2 regions of the Marinobacter salinus genome follow, and region 2 is predicted to be linked to the other one. Evidence: predicted binding sites of a transcription regulator. Region 2 holds the regulator's gene; the other holds the start of a gene.
The links. Region 2 encodes sigma-54, which starts transcription at its own class of promoters, with help from an activator protein. Its sites were predicted from a motif close to ANTGGCATNNANNTTGCTNT; they were not measured.
Positions count from the first base shown of each region.

Region 1: a site for sigma-54 is predicted at 10,752-10,771, ahead of flgB (flagellar basal body rod protein FlgB). Genes of this name have one in related genera too.

Region 1 is NZ_CP017715.1:1,534,832-1,549,560, reverse strand. It holds gene BKP64_RS07055 (ABC transporter permease) at 1-510, opposite strand, end outside; gene BKP64_RS07050 (Fe(3+) ABC transporter substrate-binding protein) at 658-1,674, opposite strand; gene BKP64_RS07045 (PilZ domain-containing protein) at 1,862-2,140, shown strand; gene BKP64_RS07040 (hypothetical protein) at 2,142-2,723, shown strand; gene BKP64_RS07035 (HD-GYP domain-containing protein) at 2,899-4,203, shown strand; gene BKP64_RS07030 (organic solvent ABC transporter permease) at 4,193-5,311, opposite strand; gene BKP64_RS07025 (ABC transporter ATP-binding protein) at 5,576-6,526, shown strand; gene BKP64_RS07020 (ABC transporter permease) at 6,523-7,296, shown strand; gene queF (NADPH-dependent 7-cyano-7-deazaguanine reductase QueF) at 7,310-8,128, shown strand; gene BKP64_RS07010 (adenylate/guanylate cyclase domain-containing protein) at 8,122-9,591, opposite strand; gene BKP64_RS07005 (Mpo1-like protein) at 9,593-9,904, opposite strand; gene BKP64_RS07000 (nitroreductase family protein) at 10,046-10,600, shown strand; gene flgB (flagellar basal body rod protein FlgB) at 10,837-11,235, shown strand; gene flgC (flagellar basal body rod protein FlgC) at 11,270-11,719, shown strand; gene BKP64_RS06985 (flagellar hook assembly protein FlgD) at 11,738-12,415, shown strand; gene BKP64_RS06980 (flagellar hook protein FlgE) at 12,443-14,356, shown strand; gene BKP64_RS06975 (flagellar basal body rod protein FlgF) at 14,432-14,729, shown strand, end outside.
Region 2 is NZ_CP017715.1:454,524-469,252, reverse strand. It holds gene BKP64_RS02240 (ABC transporter ATP-binding protein) at 1-588, opposite strand, end outside; gene BKP64_RS02235 (KpsF/GutQ family sugar-phosphate isomerase) at 817-1,797, shown strand; gene kdsC (3-deoxy-manno-octulosonate-8-phosphatase KdsC) at 1,797-2,366, shown strand; gene lptC (LPS export ABC transporter periplasmic protein LptC) at 2,363-3,004, shown strand; gene lptA (lipopolysaccharide transport periplasmic protein LptA) at 2,988-3,536, shown strand; gene lptB (LPS export ABC transporter ATP-binding protein) at 3,514-4,239, shown strand; gene BKP64_RS02210 (RNA polymerase factor sigma-54) at 4,400-5,926, shown strand; gene hpf (ribosome hibernation promoting factor) at 6,038-6,346, shown strand; gene ptsN (PTS IIA-like nitrogen regulatory protein PtsN) at 6,433-6,903, shown strand; gene rapZ (RNase adapter RapZ) at 6,932-7,816, shown strand; gene BKP64_RS02190 (HPr family phosphocarrier protein) at 7,823-8,092, shown strand; gene mgtE (magnesium transporter) at 8,208-9,569, shown strand; gene yjgA (ribosome biogenesis factor YjgA) at 9,585-10,118, shown strand; gene BKP64_RS02175 (carbon-nitrogen hydrolase family protein) at 10,137-10,976, opposite strand; gene BKP64_RS02170 (YhdP family phospholipid transporter) at 10,989-14,729, opposite strand, start outside.

The sequences.
Region 1 (14,729 bases), 1.1 Mb from region 2:
GTATGGATAGAGCACCAGCCCGATCATCAGGGTGGCGCCTTCAAGGCTGCGGATCTGGGGGAACCAGTAATCGCTGGCGTTTTCCCAGCCCATCAGAGCCCGGAGGCCACTTTGTATGGGTCCGGCGTAATCAAGCAAGCTGGTGTAGACATAGGCGATGACATAGGCCGGCACCGCAAAGGGCAGCAGCATTGCCCACTCAAAAAATTTCCTGCCCGGAAACTCGCACATGGTAACGGCCCAGGCAGTTGCCAGTCCGATAACAAGTGTCAGGGTGCCAACGCCGACCATCAGCTTCAGAGTGGTGGTCAGGTACCGGGGCAGGGTGGTATCAATCAGGTGTGGCCAGATATTTTCTTCCGGAAAAAAAGCCAGCAAGACCACGGAAAGAACTGGAAGTGCAACGATGGCTGTGATGAGACCTGCTGTGATCAGCCAACGCCGGGAGGCACGTTTTGCCAGCAGGGGCTCGGTAAGCCCTGGGTCAACGCCGGTAACTGCCTCGGTCATAGCATTCCTGTTGATGAATCGAAATGAGAAAGGCTGTCGATTGTAGTCAGCTCAGTAGCTGCCTGCAATGACCCGCGTCAGGAACCGCGGGGGTATTTGTCAGCAATCGGGCCGAAGAACGCGAGGGCGCCCTCCGGCCCGGGAAGCTTACTCGCCGTCGTAGTCGACGCGATCAACCAGTTTTACGGCGGCGTTGCGGTTGTCGGCGATTTCCTGAAGAGACAGATCGTCAGGGTGGATATCGCCCCACTCTGCAACCAGGCCTGAAGGCTTCACTTCCGGATTAGCGGGATACTCGGTGTTGGCTTCTGCATAAATGCGCTGGGCTTCCGCAGATGACAGGAACTCCATCAATCTGAGGGCATTCTCACGGTTAGGCGCGCTTTTTGTCAGGGAGATACTGCTTATATTCACGTGAGTTCCACGGCCGTCGGCATTGGGGAATACCAGGCGAACTTTTTCTGCGGTTTCACGCTGGTTCTCGTCTTGCAGCATGTTGCCGTAGTAATAGCTGTTTCCGATAGAGACGTCACACACGCCCTCTGCTATGGCCTTGATCTGATCGCGGTCTCCGCCTTGAGGTTTACGCGCCAGGTTGTCCTTCAGGCCTTGCAGCCATTCTTCGGTGTAGGCTTCGCCATGGTGGGCAATCATGGAGGAAATCAGGGCGATGTTGTAAGGGTGTTTGCCGCTGCGGGTGCAGATGCGGTCTTGCCATTTGTCATCGGCCAATTGTTCGTAGGTGGTAATTTCGCCTTCCTCTACCCGGTCTTTTGAGGTGAAGATCAGGCGGCCTCGTGTCGTGAGCGCAAACCATTTACCGTCGGGATGGCGGAGATTGTCCGGAATGTTATGTTCCAGAACATCGTTTTCAACGCTTTGCACCAGATCGCGCTCAACCAGCTCGTTGACACGTGAGATATCGACTGTCATCACTACGTCGGCAGGACTGTTCCGACCTTCACGTTCCAGTCGCTCAGCCAGCCCCTGTTTCGCGAACACGACGTTGCTTTCAATGCCGGTTTCTTTTTCAAACGCGTTTAAAAGGGGTTGCAGCAAGTAAGCCTGACGGTACGAGTAGATATTCACCTCGCCATCCGCAGAGGCAGTGATGGGAAGTACGCTCAGGGCAATGGCCGCGGTGGCGGCGAGTTTCATTCGCATATTGTCGTCCTTACTTAACGCTAAAATAAAGGGTTCAGGTGCTACTGGTCACAGGTTCTTAAAAACGCCAACCATTCTCATTTGTATTTCCGTGTGAGTCAAGATCGCCGTTGGCATATTTCCATGAAAATGGTGGTATGCTTCGGAAGACTATAAAAACTATGCAAAAAGTAGTGGAATTCGCAACATGACCGGGAATGATCGAAGAGAGCACATCCGTACTGCCATGAGCGCCAAGGTGAAGATCGGGCATCCTGTATTCGGCGACTTTGTTTTCTCAACCAGGGATATCTCGGACGGCGGCGTTTTCATTGTGGTCGATACCGAACCTTTTCACCCCGAGCTTGGCGACAAGGTGACCGTGCAAGTGCAAGGTCTGCCCGTGGCGGCGCCGGTGCTTGATATGGTGGTTGTTCGCAAGACCAATGATGGATATGGCCTGCAGTTTGATCAGGATTTCGATTGATATGAGATTTCCTGTGCATGTACTTCTGGTGGTCCCCCTTGTGATGGTATCCGGATGTGCTTCCTATTATTCCCATTACGCGGTGTTCCCTGCGGAGAATTCCGTGGGTGAGCCGCGGCAGGTGAAACTCACCTGGGAGACGGCAGATTATCCGGAATGGTGGTTTATGGGTGACAAGGCAACGTCTATTCGATTGGAAACCCAGTGCAGTAAGCGGGTTTGGCGCTTGCGCGACAGTTCCGATGAAGAGGCCGGTGTATGTGGCGACGGTATTCGGGCCTGCGGTGAGCCCCGGCTGGATATCGTTGCTGATAACGGGGCGCCAGTGACCGGCAGTGAGCGCTGTGTGGCGCTGAACCCTTCTGTTCAGAACGGACGGATTTCCGGGTTGGGTGAAAAACTGAAGTTGCTCGTGTCGTGTCGGCCAGCGACGACATCTGTGGGCCAGGGTGACGAAAAACGTAACTTTGACTACATTCGCGCCTCCTCCGTTCCTTATACCGTTTACGCTCGAAAAGCGCCACGGGGCTCGTTTCGGGCCAAAGCGCCAGAATTTGACGATTCGGTGTGTGACGCAGAGTGACACTTTTTGCCCTCAAGGTGTGACTGCTGTCACATTGCTACATTTTGTTTCCTGATGAACATTAGAGTTACCTTTTGTCTCCTTAGGGTTACTCTGCGCTACCAAACTGTAATGGACTCTTTCGGCCGTCCGGTCACAATGGAACCATCGAATAGTTTAAGCGCAGAGGTGGGTTGTGGGCGTCCAGCAGAGAAAAGTTGCGGTACATGATCTGGAAGTGGGCATGTTTGTGTCTGACCTTGACAGGCCATGGCACCAGACGCCGTTTCCAATTCAGGGCTTTCACATTCGCTCTCAGGATGATGTCAGGGCGCTGACGTCTCACTGTAAGTGGGTGATGATCGATGTCGCGGAAATTCGTGAGGCGAAAGAACTCAAAGGTGCGTCGAAGCCTGTCTTCGGCCGCAAGCAGAATCGTCGTGGCAATGGCCGGGAAGAATTGAAGCTCCCGCCGTTGTCCGTTCGTGATCCCGTCAGCTACGAATCACTTACCACTCTGAAAAAGGAAGTGAAAGCATCGAAGCGTTTGTTGGATGATGCTGAACTGGCACTCAGCCGTCTGTTTGAAACGACCAGAAGTGAAGGTGTGGTCGATCTTAAACCGATTGCACGAATCACCAGCGAAATGGTCAAGAGCGTGATTCGCCAGCCAGACGCGCTGCTTTGGCTGAGCCGGACACGTCAGCATGATGACTATATCTATCGTCATGCGTTGAATACTTCGGTCTGGGCTTTGGTATGTGGGCGCCACCTCGGCCTGAACGAAGGGTTGCTGAACCATCTGGGGTTGGGCTGTTTGCTGTCTCAGGTGGGTAAAACATCTCTTCCCAGGGAATTGCTTAACCGTGAAGGACAGATGAACGCTGACGATTACGCCCTGTATCGCGGCTATGTGACGAAAGGCGTTGAGATGCTGAACGGTAGCGTGTCTCGAGCCGTTTTGAGCGTCGTCCAGGGACACCGTGAGCGGCACAATGGTTCTGGTTTTCCGGAGGGTGTTCGGGGCGATCGCATTCCGCTGTTGGCAAAGGTCGCCGGCATTGCCGAGTTCTTCGAGTCTCAAATCGGACCGCGGGATAATTCCGAACCGATGACTCCGGCGAAGGCTGTTGCGCTTCTCTATGACATGAGGAATATCGAGTTTCAGGAAGATCTGGTGGAGAACTTTATCCAGTCCATCGGCATTTACCCGACGGGAAGTCTTGTGGAGTTAACCGACGGCCAGAGGGGAATTGTGGTTTCCCACTCGCCGGAAAGAAGACTCTGGCCACGTGTCATGGTTATGACGGATGCCGACCGGCAGCCTCTGAAGTCCGCCAAGGTGGTTGACCTCGCTCGTTACAACGAGGCTCGTGAGGCAGGCGAAACGGTGATGATCCGGGAATGTCTTCCCCATGGCGCTGACGGTCTCGATCCATCCCGCTACGACATTACCGGTGCTGAATCCCGCTGGAACCTATCGCGGCTGATCAGCGGATAATCACTCGCAGCGGTTTGCGCACCCAGCGGTAGGTGTTTTCGGGACGGAAACTTAAGATCAGTTCCGATTCACCACCGGCGTTCCCTGCCACAAAATACTCCACCTGAGCGGATTGCCAGTTCGTGGCGTTGATCACAACGTCGCCCGGGCGAGTGCTGATTGCGTCAACATCTGCCAGCTGCGCACTGCCCGCGATACGACGGACCCTCACCGTCTTTATTGAGGTATCGCTGGCCGGGTGGCTGGCGACGTCCTCATCCAGGTAAAACCGGTTTGCAACGGTTGTGCTGATCGCCTTCAACTCTCGTGAGAGGTATGTTCGGGCGTCTTCTGCATCAATGTCTTCAAGGGTGCGAGTGGCGTCAAGAATGCGATCCCGCTTTGCGATCAAATCTTCCCGGTACTCCACGTCTGGATCCCGATCTTCTTCATTCTCTGGACGTGGGTCGGCATTGTCGATCTCTGTTTGGGTCGGTGGGTCTTCGCACAACTCATCCTCCTCCGGGTAAAAACAGATCGCTGCGAGGAGCTGGTTGGCTGGCGAGGGCGTTTGGCCCAGAGCCGTAAATTCGGCTTCACTGACATTGAAGTCAATGGGCGCTGCCAGGTAGGGGAGCGAGGCATTGAGCTGTTGGATGACGCGGTCCCGGATCTCGATGCCTTCGCCTTCCCGAACATTGACTGTCCAGTTGAGTGAGATCAGGAAGCGGGTCAGGTTTGTAAGTGGAACGTTGTCGAGCAGCTGTTGCTCCGTGATTGTGTGGGTGCTGAGGCCCAGGTCATCCACGGAAGGGTTGGTGAGCGCCGCTCTCAGATCGGCAAAAAATTCCAGCAGGGTAACGTGCTGTTGCGTGGGAACGCCGCTCACCAGGGGCAAGTCCCCAACCCGGAAGCTCAAGGTTTCTCCCGGGTAGTAACGAAATTCCCCCTGGCTGTCTGTGGTGCCTGTCTGGCTTGCGGTCTGGTAAGTCAGCCCACTGAAACCATTATAGTTTAGCCGTCCGGCGCTGGTATCGTCGCTGCCTGAGTTGTCACCCTCAAAGCAGCCTGAGATAGTCAGGGCGGTCATCAGCATGAGTGGCAGTCGGATCGGGTGAACGGATCTCATGAGTTGTCGCACATTCCCTTCGGTTCAGCTCGCCTGTCCCTATCCAGGTGACGGCGAGCCATTTGTAAGTTGTTGTAACCGCATTATAGGGGTGGGGTTCGGCTCATATCGGGATTCCCGTCGCAGTTTCCGTTTTTGACCGGGCGTTGATGATGATCAGCACGCCTTGAAATCAGGGCGTTTGCCACAATAAATAGCATTCTAAATTTCAGGCAGCCGTCTCTAACCACGGTTGCCGGCTGTTTCATGAAATCAGGATCGTTTATGACCAATGCACTGGAAATCCAGGGCCTGACGAAAACATATTCGGATGGGTTTCAGGCGCTCAAGGGTATTGACCTGCATGTGGCTCAGGGCGATTTTTTCGCGCTGCTTGGCCCCAATGGCGCCGGAAAGTCGACAACGCTGGGAATCGTTTGCTCTCTGGTGAACAAGACTGCCGGAAAGGTTCGCGTCTTTGGCTGCGACATTGACACCCACCTCTCCGACGCAAAGCTCAACCTGGGTGTGGTTCCCCAGGAGTTCAACTTCAATCAGTTTGAGAAAGTCTTCGACATTGTTACAACTCAGGCCGGTTACTACGGTATTCCCCTCAAGCAGGCCTCTGTTTCTGCTGAAAAGTATCTGAAGAAGCTGGGTTTGTGGGACAAGCGCAATACCCCTGCGCGGATGCTTTCGGGTGGCATGAAGCGACGTTTGATGATCGCACGGGCTCTGGTCCATGAGCCCAGATTGTTGATTCTGGATGAGCCGACAGCGGGCGTTGATATTGAACTCCGCCGATCCATGTGGGCGTTTCTTGAAGAGATGAACCGACAGGGCACCACAATTATTCTGACTACACATTACCTTGAAGAAGCAGAAGCACTTTGCCGCAATATTGCCATCATCGACCATGGCAAAATTCTGAGGAACACAAGCAAGCGCGAGTTGCTCCAGCAGTTGAGTGTCGAGACGTTCGTGCTCGATACCGAAGCCCCGCTGAATACGGCGCCGGCGCTGAACGGTTTTGAGACCCGGCTGGACGGTGAGGGAGCTCTGGAAGTGGATGTCGAGAAAGGCCAGGTGCTGAACCAGGTGTTTGTCGAGCTTGAGAAGCAGGGTATTAAAGTGGTCAGTATGAGAACCAAAGCCAACCGGTTGGAGGAGCTTTTCATTCGCATGGTTGAAGAAAACGCCGATGTGTCTCGCAAGGGACTGGAGGGCGTCGCATGAAGATCCAGGCTTTGGTGACGGCATTCAGCACGATTGTGCTCCGGGAGATTCGACGATTTACCAGGATCTGGGCTCAGACCATGTTGCCGCCTGCTGTCACAATGACGCTTTACTTTATAATTTTCGGTAACCTGATTGGCTCGCGGATTGGCGAGATGGGCGGATTTGATTATATGGCCTTTATTGTGCCCGGCCTGATCATGATGGCTGTTATCACAAACTCCTACGCCAACGTGGTGTCTTCCTTCTTTTCAATGAAATTCCAGCGAAGCATTGAAGAGCTGTTGGTATCGCCGGTGCCGAACTGGATTATCCTGGCGGGTTACGTTTGTGGCGGCATGGCTCGCGGGCTGGGAATCGGTGTGATTGTCACCCTGTTGTCGCTGGCATTCACCAATTTATCTATTCACAACCTGCCCATGATGGTTGCGACGGTGTTTCTGACCTCAGCACTGTTTTCCCTGGGCGGTTTTATTAACGCCATGCTGGCAACGAAATTTGATGATATTTCCATCGTTCCGACGTTTATCCTGACGCCGCTGACCTATCTGGGCGGAGTGTTCTACAGCATCGATCTGCTGCCGGATTTCTGGCAGGGCGTTTCCATGATCAATCCGATCCTCTATATGGTGAATGGGTTCCGTTACGGCATTCTGGGTGTTTCTGACGTTAATCCTTTCGTGTCTCTTGGTATGATTCTGGTTTTCATTTCCGTGCTGGCCTTTATTGCCCTCAAAATGCTGGCTCGCGGGAAGGGTATCCGTCACTGAATTCGGGAATTTTATGGCCTTACATGACGCTCCGCTTGGCAAGTCCAGCGAGTATCCGGATCGTTACGATCCAAATCTCTTGTTTCCTGTGGCTCGGGACGAGAATCGGCGCAGGCTCGGGCTTGCTGATGGTCGCTGGCCCTGGTTTGGCGAGGATCTCTGGCAGGCCTGGGAGGTTTCCTGGTTGCGGCAGGGCGGTGTGCCGGCAGTCGTCTGGGCCGAGATCCGTTTTCCGTCAGCTTCGCCCTGTATCATTGAGTCCAAGTCGCTCAAGCTTTACCTGAATTCATTCAATCAAAGTATTTTTTCATCTGCGGAGCAGGTCGCTGAGACGCTTACCCGGGACCTGTCCAGCGCCTGCGGCGCGTCTGTTCATGTTCAGCTGCGTAGCGTTGACGAATCCGGTGACGCGCTCGGGCGCCCGCCAGGGTTCGAGTTGATTGACGACGAGCCGGTCGGTGAGGTGGTTTATGAATATGCACCCGATTCACTGGTTGTCTCTGGCGAGACGGTGACTGAGCAGCTGTGTTCACATCTCCTGAAGAGTAACTGCCCGGTGACCGGCCAGCCGGACTGGGCAACCATTATGGTGAGCTATACGGGCCCGGCCATTGTTCGTTCCGGTTTGCTGCGTTACCTGGTGAGTTTCCGTCAGAAGCAGGATTTCCACGAGCACTGTGTTGAGACTGTGTTTACAGATTTGATGAGGTACTGCGGGCCCAAGAGCCTCATGGTTTGTGCCCGGTACACGCGACGTGGCGGGCTCGACATCAATCCATGGCGAGCCACGGAGCCGGGCCACGATGCAGGGCCCCGGCTGATTCGTCAGTAAGCCTTACCGGCGGTCGCCTCGGGCAGAGAAGTATCATCTCCACGGCGCAGGCGGTCAGCCGCATCCTCAAGAGCGGTCAGAATGGACTCCCGTTCTTTTTCGGTGATCTTGTCTGAATCCAGGTACATGGCAAAGCCGCTGTGTTCGTGCTCAAGAAAGCTGCGGTTTGGCCCCAAATCCCGGCGGAAATCCACCACTTCGTAAATTGGAACAGGTTTGCCAAAGCCCTTTACCGTGATCTCACCCTTGTCCCGGCACATGATCCTGTCTTTGATCAGTGAGAAGGTCTCATAGGAAATAAGAATCTCTCCCGGTTCAGCGAGAGATTCCAGTCTGCTGGCGAGGTTTACTTCTTTTCCGATGATGGTGTAGTCCATCCGATTCTCGGCGCCGAAATTGCCCACCGTGGTATATCCGGTGCTGATTCCCATGCGAATTTCCAGGGGCGTTTTGATGCCCTGGCTGCGCCATTTCTGGCGCATTATTTTCATGTGTTTGCGCATGTCGATGGCCATGGATACACAGGCGAAGGCATCTTCTCGTTGGCCCCGGCTGGTCGGGTCACCGAAGAAAATCATGATTGAGTCGCCAACAAATTTGTCGATGGTGCCGCCGTATTTCAGTGCGACTTCAGACATCTCGTTGAAGTAATGGTTTAGCAGCTCTGTTAGAGCCTCCGGCTCCATCTCCTCGGACAATTCAGTGAAGCCTTTGATGTCCGAGAAAAACACTGCCAGTTTCTTCCGCTGGGTTTCAAGGCGCACGTCCCGCTCACCGGTAAAAATTGACTGCCACACTTGCGGTGACAGGTATTTCGAAAGCTTGTGGGACAGCGCTATGGATTGTTCGCGCTGATTCTGGATCTGGGTTTTCGCCAGCATCAGTGCTCGGGCCTGTTGGTGCGAGTAGAAAGCTGTAACACAGATGTAGAGGCCGGTGGACACGATGGCAAGTATGCTGGTCAGCAGTGGCGACTGGAAGGTGTCCGCAGGGCCTGTTATTGCGACCGCTGCCGCGGTCCCGGCTGCCAGGAACACTGTGCCGAGAAGCCATTGCCGTATACCTCCTACAATCAGGCAGCTGAACATAAGCATGACGACGACAGACACCGAGGGAATAGCCACCAGTCCAATGCACCCGATGAAGGCTCCGCCAATGATACAATCGACCACCAGCATCTTTTGCCGGATGCGCGCGGATTGCCTCAGGAATGTTCGCCGTGTGACGATGTGGGCAATGTGTGGCCAGGTGAGGGCGCCGGCAACGAGCCATAGCAGCCAGTGATGGAATACACCCTGGAGGACACCGGAAACAATGATCGCTGCTGTCGCCGTGTAAGCGAGAATGCGGCCGTTATAGTCGGGCATGGGGGGAATTGCCACAGGACTGTTCTGGTAATCACCAGTCATGGCCTTGCCAGCGCTGGTGCTGGCGTTTCGCAGGTCTGCGGGTGCGCTCATCATATCAGAAACGTATTCTGCCAATGAGCATGTCCCTGAACATGACCCAGTCGCCCATCAGGCTGTACAGTGGGTATTGGAACGTCGCGGGTCGGTTTTTCTCAAACCTGAAGTGGCCAACCCAGGCAAACCCGTAACCAATCACCGGAAGTAGCAGTAGCCAAGCCAGTTTGCCAGATGAAATGGCCCACACGGCAACCAGCAATACCAGAAGGCTGCCGGTAAAATGCAGGCGACGACAGGTAACGTCGCTGTGCTCTTCCAGGTAATATGGATAAAATTCAGAGAAGTTGTTAAATGTTTGTTGGTTACTCATGGTGCTGCTACCGCATCATTTATAGTTGTTAGGCAGACGGGCTACGACTAAAGGTTAACAGTATTACGTATAACCCACAATTCACGGAATTGATTTGGGGGGGAACCAATTTTAACCACTGCCATCTCACAGCGAGAAGATATGACCGCAGTCAGTGATTTTCTGCTCAACCGGGCTTCCGAACCGAGGCTTGAGGCCCCGGCGCCGGACCGGGAAACTCTGGATCGTGCCATCGCCTGTGCCACCCGCGCACCTGACCACGCACTCCTGCGCCCTTGGCGCTATCTGGTTATTGAAGGTGAAGGGCTGATGGCGCTTGGGGAGCTGTTCGCCTCAACTTGCCCCAATAACAGTGACAACCAGCAGATAGAAAAGCTGCGGAAGGCACCTTTGAGGGCCCCGATGGTTATTGTTGCCATTGCCTCGCCGACCATTCATCCAAAGGTGCCGGAGGTGGAGCAGGTTATGTCGGCGGCGGTAGGCGTCGGCTTTCTGGAGCTGGCCCTCCAGGACGCCGGGTACGGTGTGATGTGGCGAACCGGCAGCGTTGCCTATCATTCGGTTGTCCGAAGCGGCCTCGGGCTTGAGGACAGGGAGTCGATCGTTGGCTTTCTCTATGTCGGTACAGTTTCTTCTGAAAAGCCCCGCGTACCCAGGCCTGACGTCAGTGAAATCCTTCAGCAATGGCCGGGATGACCCGACCATTTTTCTGCTCCTGACCCCCGGCAATCGAACCGGGGGAAACAGCTTGCCGCTTTTTCCTCAATGTGACTCCTGCTTTCCCGACTTGTCCGGGTTTTATTCGCCGGTCCGCCCTGTAGCCCTCTGATTCAAAGACTTTTTAAATCATGGCATTCACTTTGCTTTAACCCTTCCAGAACGCATAACCGGCAAAACCGACCGGCAGCACGGTGAGGTTTTTGGGAGGCAGTATGGCGATTTCATTTGATAGCGCGTTGGGCATTCATCAGCACGCACTGGAGGCTCGGGTAAAGCGGGCTGAGGTTCTGGCAAACAATCTGGCAAATGCCGACACCCCGGGGTTTAAAGCGCGGGATGTGGACTTCCAGGCCATGATGCAGCGTGCCCAGCAATCGGTCAGCGGCTTTGAAATGAGCAAAACCAACGATGCGCACATGGACACGTCTTCCGGCGCCGCTGAATCGGATCTGCTGTATCGCACGCCAAACCAGCCATCGGTTGACGGTAATACGGTAGATGCCCAGCAAGAGCAGAGCCGGTTTATGAGGAATGCCATGGATTACCAGGCGAGCTTCCAGTTTTTGAACAGCAAGTTTTCAGGGCTCACCAAGGCCCTGAAAGGCGAATAAGTCGCAGCGTCCCGATTAGCGAAGGAGAGACTTCATGTCATTGGGCAACATTTTTGACATCGCCGGATCCGGCATGACCGCGCAGTCACTGCGGCTGAATACAACGGCTTCCAATATTGCCAATGCCGAGACGGCCAGCTCGAGTACAGAGACGGCTTACCGTGCCAGGAAACCAGTGTTCGCCGCCATCCAGCAATCCATGCTGAATCCTGACAACCAGGGGTTGGGCATGACCAGCGAGCAGGGCCCGGGTGCCGGCGTTCGTGTTGAGGGTGTTGTGGAGAGCGACGCCGAGCTACAGATGCGTTACGAACCTGATCATCCTGCTGCGAACGAGGATGGCTATGTGTTTTATCCGAATGTGAATGTCGTAGAGGAAATGGCCGATATGATGTCGTCGTCCAGGAGCTTTCAGATGAACGTAGACATCATGAACACGGCCAAATCCATGATGCAGCGCATCCTGACCCTTGGTCAGCAGTAAAACGGTGAGGAGCAGATAATGAGCGTAACCAATACCAGCAGCGCCTCGGATGTTCTGAGCCAGTACCGGACAACCCAGCAAAACGGTGCCAACAGGAACAGCGAGCTGGGCAGAAACGAATTCATGGAATTGATGCTGGCCCAGCTGAAGAACCAGAACCCTCTGGAGCCGCAGGATAATGGTGAGTTTATCTCCCAGTTGGCGCAGTTCAGTTCGCTGGAAGAAATGCAGAAACTCTCTGGCACCGTTGATGATGTGGTTGGCCAGTTCCGGTCCACCCAGGCCCTTCAGGCTTCAGCCATGGTGGGTAAGACGGTGCTTGCGCCTTCGGGCGTCGGAATCCTCGGAGCCGAGGGCGAAATCAGCGGCACTATTGAAGTCCCGGCTTCAACCGGGGGACTAAGGGTCTCTGTTCAGAGCCAGAGCGGAGAACTGGTACGTCAGCTTGATCTGGGTAGCAGGCCGGCGGGTGTTCAGTCCTTCTCCTGGGATGGTCAGGACGGCAACGGCAATCCATTGCCGCAGGGTCCCTACAAGATCGTAGCTGAAGCGTCATATCCGGGTGGCCCTCAACAGCTGGCGACCATGGTTAGCGCTAATGTCGACAGTGTTTCACTGGGTCAGGGTGGTTCTATCACACTGAACCTGGCCGGAATGGGGTCCATAGCCCTGTCCGACGTAAAACAAATCAACTGATACCGGTGTCAGACCAAGGGGTGAATCATGGCATTTAATACAGGGCTCAGTGGCCTCCGGGCAGCATCGGTAGATCTGGATGTGACCGGTAACAACATCGCCAACGCCAGTACTGTGGGCTTTAAAGGAAGCAAGACTCAATTCGGGGACTTGTATGCCAGCGGTTTCCTGAGTGCGGGCACCAACCCCATCGGCGATGGGGTTCGGGTTCAGGACGTCAAGCAGTCGTTTGGTCAGGGCAACATCAGCTTTACTGACAGCGGCCTTGATATGGCGATCAGCGGCGACGGCTTTTTCATCCTCAACAACGGGGGAGAGGTTCGCTATTCCAGAGCCGGCCAGTTTGCGATCGACAAAGAAGGGTTTGTCATCAATAACCAGAACATGCGGGTGCAGGGTTACACTGCGGACGACGACGGAAACCTTTCCGGTATTCGGAGTGATCTTCAGGTCGAGACCGATAACCTGGCTCCAAGGCGGACAACCAGTCTGGTGTCAGATCTGAATCTCGACTCCCGCGAGTCCGTTCTGGAAACCAGGGTTCGCGATATCGGGCCACTGACAGTTGCCAGTATTCAGGGCGAAACCTTCGATATCCAGTACAACGACGGCACCGCCGATTACCCGGTGAGCATCGATCCTGCTGCCACCGCCAGAGAAGCCGCAGCGGCCATTAATAACGCTCCGGGCATGAGTGCCTCAGCCACCACGACGGCCACATTCAGCGGTGCGCAGCAGCTGGACGATAGCTATATTACGACCGCCGGGCCAACCAACTTTGCGTTCAGTCTCAGTATCAATGGCTCTCCGCTGGCTCTGGATACGAGCAACATCACGTCACTGCAGGACCTGGTTGATTCGATCAATAACTCGAGCGAAACGGCCATCTCAGCATCCGTCGTGGATGACGGAACCGGAACGGACGTTCTCCGGGTTATTCACAACCAGGGAGAGACGCTGTCGTTCGCGTTTGACAATGACGGGAATCTGACCAGCGGTACCGAGACCACGGGCACGGTTCTTGGTGATGTCAATGCGACGGCAGATCGTGTGGTCGCGGGTGTTTCCGACCCAGCAGCCGGTGATTTTGCGACCGCCTTCGCCACATCCCCCATCCGGATTGCCAACGAATTCAATCCACTGGACCAGCGAACCTACAATCACGCCACCTCCACCAACGTCTTCGACAGCCTTGGTAACTCTCACGAAATGACGCAGTTTTTCGTGAAAGAACCTTCACCGGGCAGCGGCGTTGGTGTAAGCGAGTGGTCGGTTTATCTTCAGATTGATGGCGAAATGGTAGCCGGTACGGATACTTCTCCTTACACCGCGCGCTTTGATGAAAGCGGGAACCTTCAATCTATTAATGGAGATCCGTCCGGTGAAATCGTGATCTCGGACTGGATCCCTAAAGATGAAAGCGGCCAACCTAATGGTGCCGATGGTCCGCCTGCGGCGGGGACCCAGGTGGTGACTCCAATTCCCGAGCCTCCGACGTCGTCAGCGTTTGTTCTCAACCTTGCGGAAACAACCCAGTATGGGGCGAGCTTTGGGGTCAATGATCAGCAGCAGAATGGCTATACCACAGGCCGTCTGTCCGGGCTGGATGTGTCTGACCAGGGTGTTCTCTTCGCCCGGTACACCAACGGCCAATCCCAGGCACTGGGCCAGGTAGCTCTGGCCTCCTTCAATAATACCAATGGATTGTCTCCGGTGGGTGATACCTCCTGGGTAGAAACCTTCGATTCCGGCCAGCCGATCATAGGCGCGCCGGATACCGGAACCCTGGGTTCAATCAAGGCGAGCTCAGTGGAGGAGTCCAATGTTGACCTGTCCGCGGAACTGGTCAACCTGATCATTGCCCAGCGGAATTATCAGGCCAATGCCAAGACCATTGAAACCTCCGATGCGGTCACCCAGACCATTATCAATCTCCGTTAATCCTCAATAAACGAGATATGGCACGACTCCTGCAAGAAGACTGGAAACAGTCAAAATTCCGGCAGGAGTTTTCCCATGGACAAAGCCCTATACATCGGTATGTCAGGCGCCAAGCAGAATATGCTGGCCCAGCGTGCCCATGCCAATAACCTGGCCAACGTCAGCACCACAGGCTTCAAGAGAGATTTCGCCCAGGCCCGCAGCATGCCCGTGTTCGGCGAGCACCATCCGACCCGGGCGTACGCGATGACAGAGAGGCCAGGTACTGACTTGTCCGCCGGCGCGCTGATGGACACCGGCCGTAAACTCGACGTGGCGGTAGAGGGTGATGGCTGGCTGGCGATTCAGAATGATCAGGGTGAAGAAGTATTCA
Region 2 (14,729 bases):
GCTGGTCAGGCCCATGGAACTGTTCAGATCCCGTATCAGTTTGACCAGCACACCCATGGCAATGGGATCCTGGCCGGCAAAAGGTTCGTCGTACATGATCAGCTCCGGGTCCAGAGCGATGCTGCGGGCAAGCGCCACGCGCCGTGTCATACCCCCGGACAACTCCGATGGCATCAGCGCCCTGGCGCCACGCAATCCGACGGCTTCCAGTTTCATCAGGACAATATCGTGGATCATGTCTTCCGGCAGAGACGTATGCACTCTTAGGGGAAAAGCCACGTTCTCGAACACACTCAAGTCAGTGAACAGCGCACCGCTCTGAAACAGCATGCCCATTTTTTCCCGCAAGGCATACAAAGCCTTGCGTTTCAGCTTCGGCACCTGATGTCCGTCCACCAGGATGCTGCCCGAGTCCGGCCGAAGTTGTCCGCCGATCAGACGCAGCAGAGTGGTTTTTCCGGTACCACTGGGGCCCATAATGGCCGTTATTTTGCCACGGGGAATATCCAGGGAGACACCGTCGAAGATACGGCGCCCGGAACGGGAGAACACGACGTCCTGCAATGATATGTATGCGGGTGAACCCATAAACCTTACCTTTCAGAGAGGGGCTACATTATGCCAAGGACGCTCCAAGCTCAATCCATCATGGGCAAAATGTATTGATTACTATGCTCAGTTTCACTGAAGTTTCTGTAACCGGACGGCGATTCGTGCTGAAAATGATATACTCTCGGCACTTTTCGGCGAGACTTTGCAGGACCGTTTCGCCAACAAACTTTCAGCGTTATAACAGCGAGCCAGGCCCCAAGCCCGATGACTGATCAGAATTTACAGGATTTCCGCACCCCCGCACTCCGGGCCATTCGTATCGAGCGCGATGCCATCGATGCACTGGAAGCCCGCATTGACGAACAGTTCACCAGGGCCTGTGAAGTGATCATGGCCTGCAAGGGCCGGGTAGTAGTGACCGGCATGGGCAAGTCCGGTCATATTGGCAACAAGATTGCAGCCACACTTGCCAGCACCGGTACACCGTCATTCTTCGTTCACCCGGGTGAAGCGAGCCATGGTGACCTGGGCATGATAACAAGTCAGGACGTGGTAATTGCCATCTCAAACAGTGGCAACACCAGCGAAGTGATCACCATTCTACCGCTGATCAAGCGCATGGGCGCACCGCTTATCAGCATGACGGGCAACCCACAATCCACACTGGCAAGGGAGGCTGTGGCCAATCTGGACGTCAGCGTGGAAACCGAGGCTTGCCCGCTCGGCCTGGCACCAACATCCAGCACCACAGTTACTCTGGTGATGGGCGATGCACTGGCAGTTGCACTGCTGGAAGCCCGCGGGTTCAGTACTGAGGATTTCGCGCTGTCTCACCCCGGAGGCAGCCTGGGGCGTCGGCTTCTGCTGCGCGTGTCCGACATCATGCATACCGGCGACCGGATTCCGCGCGTTGCCGAGGGCACCACTCTAAGCGGAGCCCTACTGGAGATTTCGCGCAAAGGGCTGGGCATGACAACCATCGTCGATGCGAACGGCAGGCTCACGGGCGTCTTTACCGATGGTGACCTGCGCCGCACGCTGGACAAGAACCTCGATGTGCACACCACACCGATCCAGGACGTGATGACCCACAACGGCAAAACCATTCAGGCCGACCACTTGGCCGCGGAGGCACTGAATATCATGGAAGAAATGAAGATCAATGCCTTGCCGGTAACCGATGAGTCCGGTTCCCTGGTGGGCGCTATCAACATGCACGACCTGCTGCGGGCCGGTGTCATCTGATGGCCGTCAACAGCAGTCCCCTGGCACCTCATTGGCCGGAGGCGTTGCTGGCCAGGGCCAAACGCATTCGTCTCATCGCCCTGGACGTAGACGGCATTATGAGTGATGGCCGGCTCTACTTCAGCGCCTCCGGTGATGAACTCAAGGCGTTCAATATTCTCGACGGACTCGGCCTGAAACAACTCATGGCAGCTGGCATCACTGTGGCCGTGATAACCGGCAGGCAGTCGCCCCTCACCGAAAAGCGGATGGGTGACCTGGGCATCCCCCACCTGATGCAGGGACGTGAAGACAAGAAGGTCGCACTGGAGGAACTCATCAGCAAGATGGACATCTCCCCCGAGGTCATCGCCTATATGGGAGATGATTTACCTGATTTACCAGCCATCCGCTTCGCCGGTCTCGGGATTACTGTGCCAAACGCATACTGGCTGGTTCAGGAACACGCTGACTACTGCACCCAGGCGGCAGGAGGGCATGGCGCTGTCCGTGAAGCCTGCGACCTGCTACTGACGGCCCAGGGCAAGTTGGAGGAAGCTTTGACCAGGTATCTGGAGCCGGATGCATGAACCAGGAAACACCCAGCGCCATCAAGAGCGACACCAGAGACAACCTGGTTTCGCTGATCAAACTGGAAAATCGCCCCTGGATCCGCAGCCTTGCGCTCATCGGCACCATTCTGGCCACGATATTCCTGCTCTGGCGCAGTGACGAGCCGGCCGTGGTTTCAAACGAGGCGGCAGAGCTTCGGGGCAAAGGTGAGCCTGACGGCTTTGTCGTGAATGGTAGCTACACCTCCTATGACGAGGCTGGCAACCTTAAGATACACTTCACGAGCCCGCGTATTGAGCAGTTCGAGGAAGGCAATCTCGCGACCATGGAATCGCCCCGCGCAAAGCTTTATGGCGAGCCGGGAACAGATCCCTGGGTAGTTGAAGCCGAGAACGGAAGCCTGCTGCAAAATGAAAATCTGCTATATCTCACGGGCAATGTCCGCGTCGTCCGGACGATCGGCGACCGCGAAGCAACACTGAAAACATCCAGCCTGACGCTCGATAATGACATGGGCACCGCCTACACCGATGCACCCGTCGAGATTATCGATCAGGTGGGCGTGACTCGTGCCACGGGTATGAAGGCATGGATTGATCAACGTGTTCTGGAACTAAACTCCCAGGTGGAAGGACGTTATGAAACCGTTAAATAATCACCTCCGGGCGCTGCTGACAGCCGTAATCGGCCTGGCTCTGGTAACCCCCGCAACGGCTTTTGATCTGGATTCAGACCAGCCCATCAAGGTGAGCGCCAATAACGCGCGCCTGGACGACAGCAAGGGTATCGCGACCTACACGGGCGCTGTCGAACTGATTCAGGGTAAAACCCGCCTTTCCGCAGAGCGTGTTGTGCTGTTTCGAAACGAGGCAGGTCTGAGCCGCATCGAGGCATCAGGGAATCCAGCCCATTACCGGCAGCCGTCCCGGGAGGGTAACGGTGAGACCGACGCAAGAGCCCGCAACATCACCTGGTCTGCCTCTGACAAGGAGCTGACGTTTGAGCGTGAAGCCGTCATTGAGCAAAATGGCAACCTGTTCCGTGGTGACGTCATTCATTATGATACGGTCCGCCGGGTCGTTACCGCGGAGGGCGGACAAGACACCGGCTCCGGCACCGGTCGCGTTGAAATGGTAATCCAGCCACGCAACACACAGGGATCCGATGGCAGTTCTCAGAGCCAGTAATCTGGCAAAAAGCTATAAACAGAAGAAAGTGGTGATCGACGTTTCCCTGGAAATCCGAAGCGGTGAAATTGTCGGTCTGCTTGGTCCGAATGGCGCCGGGAAGACAACGTGTTTCTACATGATTGTCGGGCTGGTGCCGGCTGACAAGGGTCGGGTCACCATCGACAGCCAAGACATTACGCCCCTACCGATGCACGGCCGCGCCCGCAAGGGAATCGGCTATCTGCCACAGGAAGCGTCGGTTTTCCGGAAACTCTCCGTGCGCGACAACATCATGGCCATTCTGGAAACCCGCAAAGGGCTCAGTCGCACCGACCGCGATGCCAAACTGCAAGAACTTCTGGAAGAGTTCCATATCACCCACATTCGCGACAGTGTCGGCATGGCGTTGTCAGGGGGGGAGCGCCGGCGGGTAGAAATCGCCAGGGCCCTCGCAATGGAGCCCGCATTTATCCTGCTGGACGAGCCTTTCGCCGGCGTGGACCCGATTTCCGTCAGCGATATCAAACATATTATCCGCCACCTTCGGGACAAAGGCATCGGTGTTCTGATTACCGATCACAATGTGCGGGAAACCCTCGATATTTGTGAAAAGGCCTACATAGTTTCCGGCGGGCACATCATTGCGTCCGGCAACTCAGAGGCGATACTGGCCAACGAACAGGTCAAGGAAGTGTATCTCGGCGATGAATTCAGGCTGTGACGTCCCTCGGCCGATTGTGTTGATGACCGCTAGCAAGTAAACTCGGCAAAGAACTTGCTTGGGCTTCTGCCTGACATGGCAAGTAACCGGCATACAACGATTTTTTATTTTACTGCCTCGATGCAGAGCGCTGATTAGCAACGGATCCTGAACCATGGTGATGAAAGCCTCCTTACAGTTAAAGCTGGGTCAAAGCCTGACCATGACGCCCCAGCTGCAACAGGCGATCCGGCTACTGCAGCTCTCCACCCTCGACCTTCAACAGGAAATCCAGCAGGCACTGGAATCCAACCCCATGCTGGAGAACTCCGAGGAGGATGACGAGCCGGAAGCCAGCTCAAACGAAGACAGCGGAAATCGTGACGAGAGCAGCACCGAAGCCAGTGCCGAGCCAGCCTCGGAGTCTGCCTCTGACTGGGATGAAACAGAAAATGGTCCGGACTGGACTTCAGAAAATGAGATTCCGGACAATATTCCCGATGATCTGCCCGTCGATACTGCCTGGGATGATATCTACCAGTCTGCCCCGGCATCGACCGCCCGGAACGATGACGAAAACGATCACGACTTCGAAACCCGCAACTCCCCCACCGAAACCCTTCAAGATCACCTTGAGTGGCAACTGAACCTGACGCCGTTAAACGAACGGGACCGGGCCATTGCCCACGCGCTGATGGATGCGGTGAATGAGCGGGGCTACCTGACCAGCCCTCTGGAAGAAATCCACGCGGGCCTGCTTGATGAGAATGAGGAAGATCCGCTGGAACTGGACGAGGTGGAGGCGGTCCTGCACCGGTTGCAGCACTTCGATCCTCCCGGCGTGTTTGCCCGGGACCTCCAGGAATGCCTGCTCATCCAACTGAATCAGTTGCCTCCAGACACACCATGGCTGGCCCAGGCCCGGTTAGTGATTACCCACTATATCAATCTCCTGGGTAATCGTGACTACGCTCAGTTACTGCGCCGAAGCCGCTTGAAAGAAGATCAGCTCCGAGAGGTTCTGGCGCTCATTACCGGCCTAAACCCTCGCCCGGGTGATGTCCTCGACCGCGCCGAACCCGACTACGTCATACCCGACGTTATTGTCCGCAAACATAATGGTCGCTGGCGCGTCGAGCTGAATCCTGAAATTGCCCCCCGCATTCGTGTCAATGCAAGCTATGCTTCTCTTATACGGCGGGCCGATAGCAGCGCGGACAACACCTACCTGCGGGATCAGCTTCAAGAGGCAAAGTGGTTTATCAAAAGCCTGCAAAGCCGAAACGAAACCCTGCTGAAGGTGGCGACACGTATCGTGGAACACCAACAGGGATTTCTGGATGAAGGTGAAGAGGCCATGAAGCCCCTGATCCTCTCGGACATTGCCCAGGCGGTAGAGATGCATGAATCGACGATCTCCCGTGTGACCACACAGAAGTACATGCATACTCCCCGGGGGATTTTTGAGCTTAAATATTTCTTCTCCAGCCATGTCAGCACCAACGAGGGGGGGGAATGCTCCTCAACAGCAATCCGCGCAATGATCAAAAAGCTGATTGCGGCAGAAACTCCCAAAAAGCCGTTGAGTGACAGTAAAATTGCAGCCATGCTAGGGGAACAGGGTATCAAGGTGGCGAGACGCACCGTGGCCAAGTATCGGGAAGCGATGCATATTCCGCCCTCGAATGAGCGGAAGCGACTGGTTTAGGCAAGCGCTGCCCGGAACAGGATTTGCCAAGGAATACTATTCGCCGGCGCGCGATGCGCCAGCACCCAGCCCGGCCCTTCGAGGCCGGCATGATGACAACAGGAGAAGCCTATGCAACTCAACATTTCAGGCCATCACGTAGAACTGACTCCCGCTTTGAAAGATTATGTTTCAGAGAAATTTGAGAAACTGGAACGCCACTTTGACCACATCAGTAATTGTCAGGTGACCCTGGAAGTGGAAAAAGTGCGTCAGATGGCGGAAGCAACCCTTCACGTGGTTGGTGGTGAGATTCACGCAAAGGCTGAGAATGAGGACATGTATGCAGCGATTGACTCGCTCATTGACAAACTGGACCGCCAGATCCTCAAGCACAAGGAAAAAAATGTAGACCGGATGCACGGAAACGGCTCTCGTTAACTACCCGTTTTCATGCGTGTCATCTCATCGCGCTGCGGCATGGCTATCCTGCCGCAGCCTTTTTTTTACGGAAATGCAGTCGATTCATGAGCGACACATCCCTGACCATTGACAACATACTTGCTCCAGAGCTGACCCTTTGCCGGGTTCAGGCCTCCAGCAAGAAACGGGTTCTGGAATTCATTGCCGAGCAGATCAACCAGCATGACGGTTCGCTCAGTGAGACCCAGATTTTCAACAACCTGGTCGCCCGCGAGCGCTTGGGCAGCACTGGCATCGGGCAAGGCATCGCCATACCCCATTGCCGCCTCGAAGGATTGGATCACGTCGTTGGTGTACTGATGACGCTGGAAGAAAGCATTGAGTTCGACGCTATCGATAACCAGCCGGTCGACCTGGTGTTTGCCCTCGTTGTTCCCAAGGAGGCCACCAGCGAGCACCTGGAGCTGCTAAGCCAACTGGCGGAGAAGTTTAATGAACGCGCATTCTGCGATCGCCTGCGCCAGTCTGACGACGCCAAAACACTGTATGAGCGTATGACTGCAGCAAACGGCTGACACTGATTTTTGTGGAGAAGGGGTAACCATGAAACTGATCATCGTCAGTGGCAGGTCCGGTTCAGGCAAGAGTACGGCACTCCATGTTCTTGAAGACCTGGGGTTTTATTGCATTGACAACCTCCCCATTGGACTGCTTTTCCCGCTCACACGGGAAGCCACTAACCAGGCAACACCCGGCCGGCTAGGCAAAATGGCCGTCAGTATTGATGCACGCAACCTGTCCGGCGAACTCGCCAATTTTGAAGAGATATACCGGCAGCTCCAGGAAACCGGAGTCACCGTCGAAGTCATATTTCTCGATGCCGACGAACAATCCCTGCTCCAGAGATTCCACGCCACTCGCCGCAAGCACCCCCTAAGCGATGATAAAACATCTCTCAGGGAAGCCATCAGTTATGAAAAGGAGTGCCTGGAACCGCTCTCCAAGCTGTCAGATCTTTATGTGAATACCACTGGCATGTCCATGTACGAACTGCGCGACATGATCAAACAGCGCGTCGTGGGCCGGAAAGACCAGGAGCTCGCCCTGTTGTTCCAGTCCTTTGGTTTCAAACACGGTGTTCCGCTGGACTCCGACTATGTGTTCGACGTGCGCTGTCTTCCAAACCCATACTGGGACAACAGTCTGCGCAAGTTCGTCGGCACCGATCAGCCAGTCATCGACTTCCTGGAGAAAGAACCTGCCAGCCGCAAGATGATTGATGATCTGACCGCTTTTCTGGACACCTGGCTACCTTCATTTGCCGACAGCAACCGCAGCTATATGACCATTTCCATTGGTTGCACCGGCGGCCAGCATCGCTCGGTCTACGTGTCGGAACAGCTCTGCGAACATTTCCGCCAGCAGTACAGCAACGTTCAGGTCCGCCATACCGAATTACCGCATCTGCAATCCCGGGAAGAGATCTGAACCAGCATGATCCGCAAGCCCATCACCATCATCAACAAACTGGGACTGCATGCCCGGGCGACTGCCAAGCTGGTCGCCACGGCATCGGAATTCGAAAGCAGTGTAAGGATCAGCGGCAAGGGTCGGGAAGTGGATGCCAAAAACATTATGCAGGTCATGATGCTGGCCGCCAGCCAGGGGACCAACGTAGAATTGATTGCGGATGGCCACGATGAGCGGGAAGCCATTGACGCCCTGGTCAAACTGATAAATGACTATTTTGGGGAAGGCGGGTAACACCAGGCTTGCCGTGGCCCGAACGGAAGCTTCTGCGGCATTCACCTACAACTCTTTCTCACCTGTGCAACCTAACTCCACTATAATAAAGGCGTTTTCTGACTGTGGGTAATTCATGACCGATATTCTGGAAAAAAGCCAGGCCCGTCAACGCCTTCGATCCCTGAGCGAAGCTCTGGACAGTGGCGCCCTGAAACAGGTTGCCCGCATCCTTAACGGCGGCCTGAGCCCCAGTGATATTGCCCACCTTCTTGAGTCCTCTCCTCCCCGCCAGCGGGCCCTGTTATGGAACCTGGTGGACAAACAGCTGGAAGGGGAAGTTCTCCAGTATCTGAGCGACGACATCCGGGGTTACTTCCTCAGCCAGCTGAATGCCCAGGAACTGGCGGATATCATCGAGGATTTCGAGTCGGACGACCTGGCCGACTTGCTGCAGCAGTTGCCGGACACGGTGATCCAGGAAGTTCTGGACACCATGGACGAACAGGACCGCCAACGGGTCGAGGAAGTACTCTCCTACCCGGAGGACACCGCTGGCGGCCTGATGAACACGGATACCATCACGGTACGTCCGGACATCAGCATCGATGTTGTACTCCGTTACCTGCGAAGACACCGCAACCTGCCCCCGATGACCGACAACCTGATTGTCGTCAGCCGGCGGGACGAGTTCATTGGTATGTTGCCGATCACCAAGATGCTGGTATCAAATCCCGCTTCCACGGTTCGGGAAGTCATGGACACGGACATAGAGCCTATTCCAGTCACACTCTCAGACACCAAGGTTGCGACCCTGTTCGAGCGTTACGATCTGATTTCGGCGCCCGTAGTGAATGAAGACGGTCGGCTGTTGGGGCGCATCACCATCGATGACGTGGTCGACGTTATCCGGGAAGATGCCGATCACTCGCTGATGAGCATGGCCGGTCTGGACGAAGATGAAGACACTTTTGCACCAGTCTGGAAAACAACACGTCGCCGTGCGGTCTGGCTGGGCATTAACCTGATTACCGCGTTTATCGCCTCTGCCGTTATCGGCCTGTTCGAGGAGACCATTACCAAGGTGGTCGCGCTTGCCGTGCTTATGCCTATTGTTGCCAGTATGGGAGGCATTGCCGGCAGCCAGACCCTGACCCTGGTCATTCGCGGTATGGCGGTTGGGCAGATAAGCGGCGCCAATGTGCGCTGGCTGTTGAACCGGGAATTCCTGTCCGGCGCCATGAACGGTATATTCTGGGCGCTGGTGGTTGCCAGCGCCGCAGCCACCTGGTTCCAGGATCTGATGATCGGTGGCATTATTGCCGCCGCACTGATCATAAACCTGGTCGCAGCCGCTCTGGCGGGCACGGTACTGCCCCTGTTCCTGAAGTCGCGCAATATTGATCCGGCTCTCGCGGGCAGCGTGATCCTGACCACTGTTACCGATGTAGTAGGCTTTATGGCCTTCCTTGGCCTGGCCACGATTTTTTACGCTTAACCGGATGTCGGATTTATGAAAGATCATCAAGACAACAACGACGCGCCGGAATACGACGGCCCCAGCAAGTCCCAGCTGAAGCGGGAAATGCACGCCCTGCAGGACATCGGCAAACGAATGCTCGAACTGAGCAACGATCAGCTCGATACCCTCTCGATCAGCGATACCCTGCGCTCTGCCATTGAGGAGTCGCGACGGATTCGCCAAAACGAAGCGAAACGCCGCCATCTCCAGTTCATCGGCAAGGTAATCAGGCAGGAAGACGATCCGGACGCCCTGAAGCGAGCCATTGATGCGTTTGATGCCGGCAGTGAAGAGCACACCCGGCGCCACCACCTGGCCGAACGTTGGCGCGACCGCATGATTGCCGAGGGCGATACCGTGGTGGGCGAATTCTTCAGCTACTGCCCGGGCGCCGACCTTCAACACCTGCGCAATCTGGCCCGTAACGCACGCAAGGATGTGGAAAAGCAAAAAAATACAGGCCAGGCCCGGAAACTGTTTCGCTATCTCCGGGAATGCATCGACGACGCTGAAGCAGCAAACTGATGGTGGTACGCCGGCAAATTACAGCCGGCGGTGCTCCCACACCGGCATCCGCTTCCGCAGCTGTATTAGCTGTTCCGCGTCCAGCTCCGCGGTCACCACTCCGGAGCCCACGGCAAGCTCCTTCACCACCTTGCCCCAGGGGTCGCAAATCAGGCTGTGGCCATAGGTTCGGCGATGCTCGCTGTTTTGCCCCCCCTGTCCAGGAGCAACAACCCAGACCTGATTTTCGATCGCCCGTGCGCGTATGAGAGCATGCCAGTGGGCATTTCCGGTCTGCCAGGTAAAGGCACTGGGTAAACACACCCAATCAACAGCCTGTTCCCGCAACGCCCGAAACAACTCCGGAAAGCGCAGATCGTAACAGATGGCAAGACCGAGTTTTCCCGCTGGTGTATCCAGTGTCACCAACTGTTCACCGGGCTCGAAGGTGTCTGACTCCCGGTATTGGCCCTGGGCATCTTCAACCATCGCATCGAACAGGTGTATCTTGTCATAGCGAGCGACTTCCCGACCCTGGTCATCAAACACCAGGCAAGAGGCTCTGACCTTCCCTTCAATGTCCGAGCCATCGGGCCTGTGTGCTAATGGCAGTGATCCGCCGACAATCCACAACCCGAGTTTTTTCGCCTGCTCTGCCAGGAATGCCCGGATGACCGGCTTCTCCGAGGACTCTACCTGTCCGCACGCGACCATCTGACTGGTTGCCAATACAGCAAAGTTTTCTGGCAAGACTGCCACGCGGGCCCCTTCACTGGCGGCTTTCTCCAGTAACTTCCGGGCCTCATCCAGGTTCGCTCGGATGTCATGGGTGCTTACCATCTGGATGGCGGCAACGCGATTGGAAATTGATGTGGTCATGAGCAGCTCCTGCTATTTGCCGTTATCAAATACCTGCTTCAGGTCTACCAGCGGATCGCTCCAGGTGCCGGTCACACTATAGCTGGCACTGGTCAGCTTGCTGAGAGGATCTCCCAGAATCTTGTCCAGAACAAATAATGCCCCACCTATGGGGGCACTGGCACCCATTAACAACGCGGCCAACGGCAGATTCTGGGTCAGCGGCAGAACGACCACCAGGCGCATATCCAGCGTTTCACCGGGGATGTCTGTCGTGCCACTGAGCTTGAACGCGCCCGATGGGCCCACGATCTGGAGTTCCGGGGCCAGTGTTACCAACCCTTCAACAATCTGTGCTTTGCCGGAAATGGCATCAAACGCAACTCCCCGCTCATAAAGGTCCGAAAAATCGAGCTTCAGGCGCCGCCACAGGGTATCGGCGTTCAACAGATTGAAAAAACGAAACAATTGAGCGGTGTTGTTCTGCTCCAGGATAATACCGTCATCCAGCCGGAGACTGACCGAACCACTGAGGTCCCGCAGCGAAAATTCATCAGGTCGGCCGGGCCAATCCAGATCCAGCTCAATATTGGTGGCTTTATTGGTCAGGGGGATCTGAGTTCCAAACAGTTTACTGAGGTCTGCCAGAGCGCCACCGGTGACCGAGCCGGCAAACCGGCTTACCTCCCGGTTATCCACAATACTCCAGGTCATATCACCAAGCAGCGTCAGGGAGCTGAGCCGGCCCTCAATACTGCTTACCTTTAACATGTATGGCTCAGGGCGCAACGTAAACGTCCATCTTCCCAGGGTTTCGTCGTTCAATTGAAGTTCGTTGATGCTTACGTCAACATCAGGCCAGCCCCCCATATCCAGAGACCTGAATGCTTCAAGCTGCTCTTCCAGGGTCAGCAATTCTGGTGCCTCGCTTCGCGCTTCGTCATTACGGACAAGTCTGACAACCTCGAAATCCGCGGCAACCCTGCCACCATCGACGGGTACGGCCATCCGCCCAACGGCACGCTCGGACCGGGTTTCAACCACCCAACGGTCACCCAGATCAAGGGCGTTGATCTGGATATCATTCAGGGTGTGACTGCCCAGGTATAGATGGCCAACCGTCAGGTCGAAGCCGGTTTCCTTCCAGAGCAGGTCAAAGGCCATGCGATTTTCCCAGTCTCCCCGAATGGAAATGCCGCCCTCCGCGCCGGGATCAACCAGGGCCTCCAACGGTGCTGACTCGGTCGCCGTCTTTGCAAGCGTCTGAGGCCAGTCAAGAACGACCCCTTTCAGGTCGGATCGCACCCTTATTCCAGAGGTACTCTCGGCACCCACATCCAGACCGGCGGTGTAGGAAAGGGATCCGCTCATGCCGAAGCTCCGGTCGGAAGCCAGACCCGCCTTTGCCAGTATCTCCGGAATAGCCAGCTGTCCGGATTGGCGAATGGCGAGCGCGTCACCCGCTTTACTGCGACTCAGGCTGATGCTCACAGGCTCGCCAAAGAACCGCGCCTGCATTGGCCCTCCGGAGAAGCCGTCAACGGTGTGATAAGTCAGATCCCCGGTGATATTACTCCAGCTCAGGTCAGCCGGCGGATAGCTGACAGTGCCGCCGGAAGCCGTGACATGGGCCTCTACCACCGGTGCTTGGTCCGAACCTAATGGCAGTTCTATCCCAAGACCCAGTTGATACTGACCATCATACTCGAGCGTCCTGGCTTCTGATCCCGCCAACTCCCCCAGGGGACTGTTGTTCATCCAGAACCCAACGGCCTCTCCCGGAACCTCGGCAGCAGCGTCTACCAACACCACCGCTCCAGCGCTGCCAGGAACAACCCGCACGGTACTGGGTGCGAGTGTAACCCCACCTGTTTCGGCTTTGTCCAGCGTCACTCGAGTATCGCCGTTGTTTACGACCACCCGTCCACTCGCGCCTGACACTTCCGGCCAGCGCTCGTCGTAGGCAACAGTGGCATTCTCGAACTCGTACCACATAGAGGACACAAAGGACCCTCTGGGTGCCCCGAAACCAACCTGACCATGGCCGTAATACATGCCTGAGGTAATTGAGGCCTCTTTGATTGCCGTTGTCAGCCAGTTATAGAGCACGGGGCTGACGGCCTTGTTCGGAACGAAATCTGCCAGCATATTGGCGCTTGCGTTCTCAAGACCGACCCGCAGCCCCAGGTTATCCTCTCCGTTTTTGTCCAGCTTCAGATCGAAACCGCCGTCAAGAATGGTGTCGCTGTTGTACACCATGCGAATATCGTCGGAATAGACTCGGGTGACAGGACCATCCAGCTGCCAGGCAACCAGAGCATCAACCTCGGAGAATGACCAGCCTGCCCGGAAGAGTTGAGGGAAACCAAGGCCCACCGGCTGCTCCCCGGCCTTCACCCGGACATAACCGGAGTCCTGATTGAGATACACCGAGCCGAACAGCCCAGACACACTTGGCGCTCCCCTGTGAGCCATCACACCCACATCGCGGAGACGCCCCGTGAACTCAAAGCCTTTAGCGGATGAATCCGGGATACTCAGTTCCATGCGGTCCAGAAATCCTCCTGGACGATAGTTTTCAAGAGCAGCTCTGGCCCGCTCGGGAAGAAGTGGCAGCAGAGAAGCAAGCCTGCGCAGTGGGCTGAGAGGCAAGGCATCTGCAATAACGGTAAGCCCCGGGCCCTCGGGTTTGAGGCGCAGACTGAATGGCGGCACATCATCGCCGTTCCATGTCCACTGAAGTTGTTGGAGGTGCCACTCACCCGGGCCGCCTGGGCGGCCCAGTGCCGACGGACCGACCTCCGACAGGGCGTCCGGGTGCCGGCGCCAGCCAAACCGCGCGCGAATGTTTTCAAGGGGTGCCAGGGATTCATTGCCGACTCCCAACTGCAGGTAGGGTGTCTTTACCGTGCCACTGACCTGTTGCAGCATGCCGTCCCGGAAGGTCAGCCAGCCCTCGCCCCCGAGGTCGAACCCCTCAACACGAATGTCCCGCCACTGATACTCGTCTATAAGGCCATCAAAAAGCCGGCCCGAGTCCACGCCCAGATAAAGCTGACCGGTAAAATCGCCCCGGAAGAAATGCTGGCCAACCAGGCTGAAGTTGGCCAGTTGCTGGGTCGTTCCGGATTGCATGGCCCGACCGGAAGCGCGAAACAGTCCCTGCCGGTACACCAGATCCAGCTGAGGGATATCCAGGTGACGCAGGTGTCCCTTGTTATCCCTTATCCCCAGGCTGAAGCGCGTGATTTTGACATAAGGTTCCGACAGAACTGTCCCCGCCAGCTCCAGCCACTCCTTCAGACGGTTGTTAACCGGCTCCGGAAGTTCAGCGCCCCGGACTTTGACCTTCCCCGCCTCGGACTGGTTGAGCGTCAGCTCAAGCCCATCCGCTTCGAAATCCTCAAACACGACCCGCTGTCGCATCAGTGACGACAGGAAATCAAACCGGATGCGCAAGTGCTCAAGGCGGGCGATTTCCATGCCTGAATCCCGGTTGGAGACGGCAATCTCGCGTGCGGTGAAAGAAGGATCCAGCCAGATCCACCGGGAGGACAGACTGCCAATGGAAACGTCATGGCCAATACGTGCTGACAGTTCCCGGGCCAGATCATCGGTGAACGCATCCACGTTACGGGTGAGCTGACGCCCTAAACCCGCGTATAACGCGAACAACAGAAGAATAACGAGAAGCATCCACCAGACGAGACTGGAGACCCGGGCTGCCAGTCTTACCGGCGAGCTCTCGGGGTAGTTATCCGGCAGGGGCGGCTC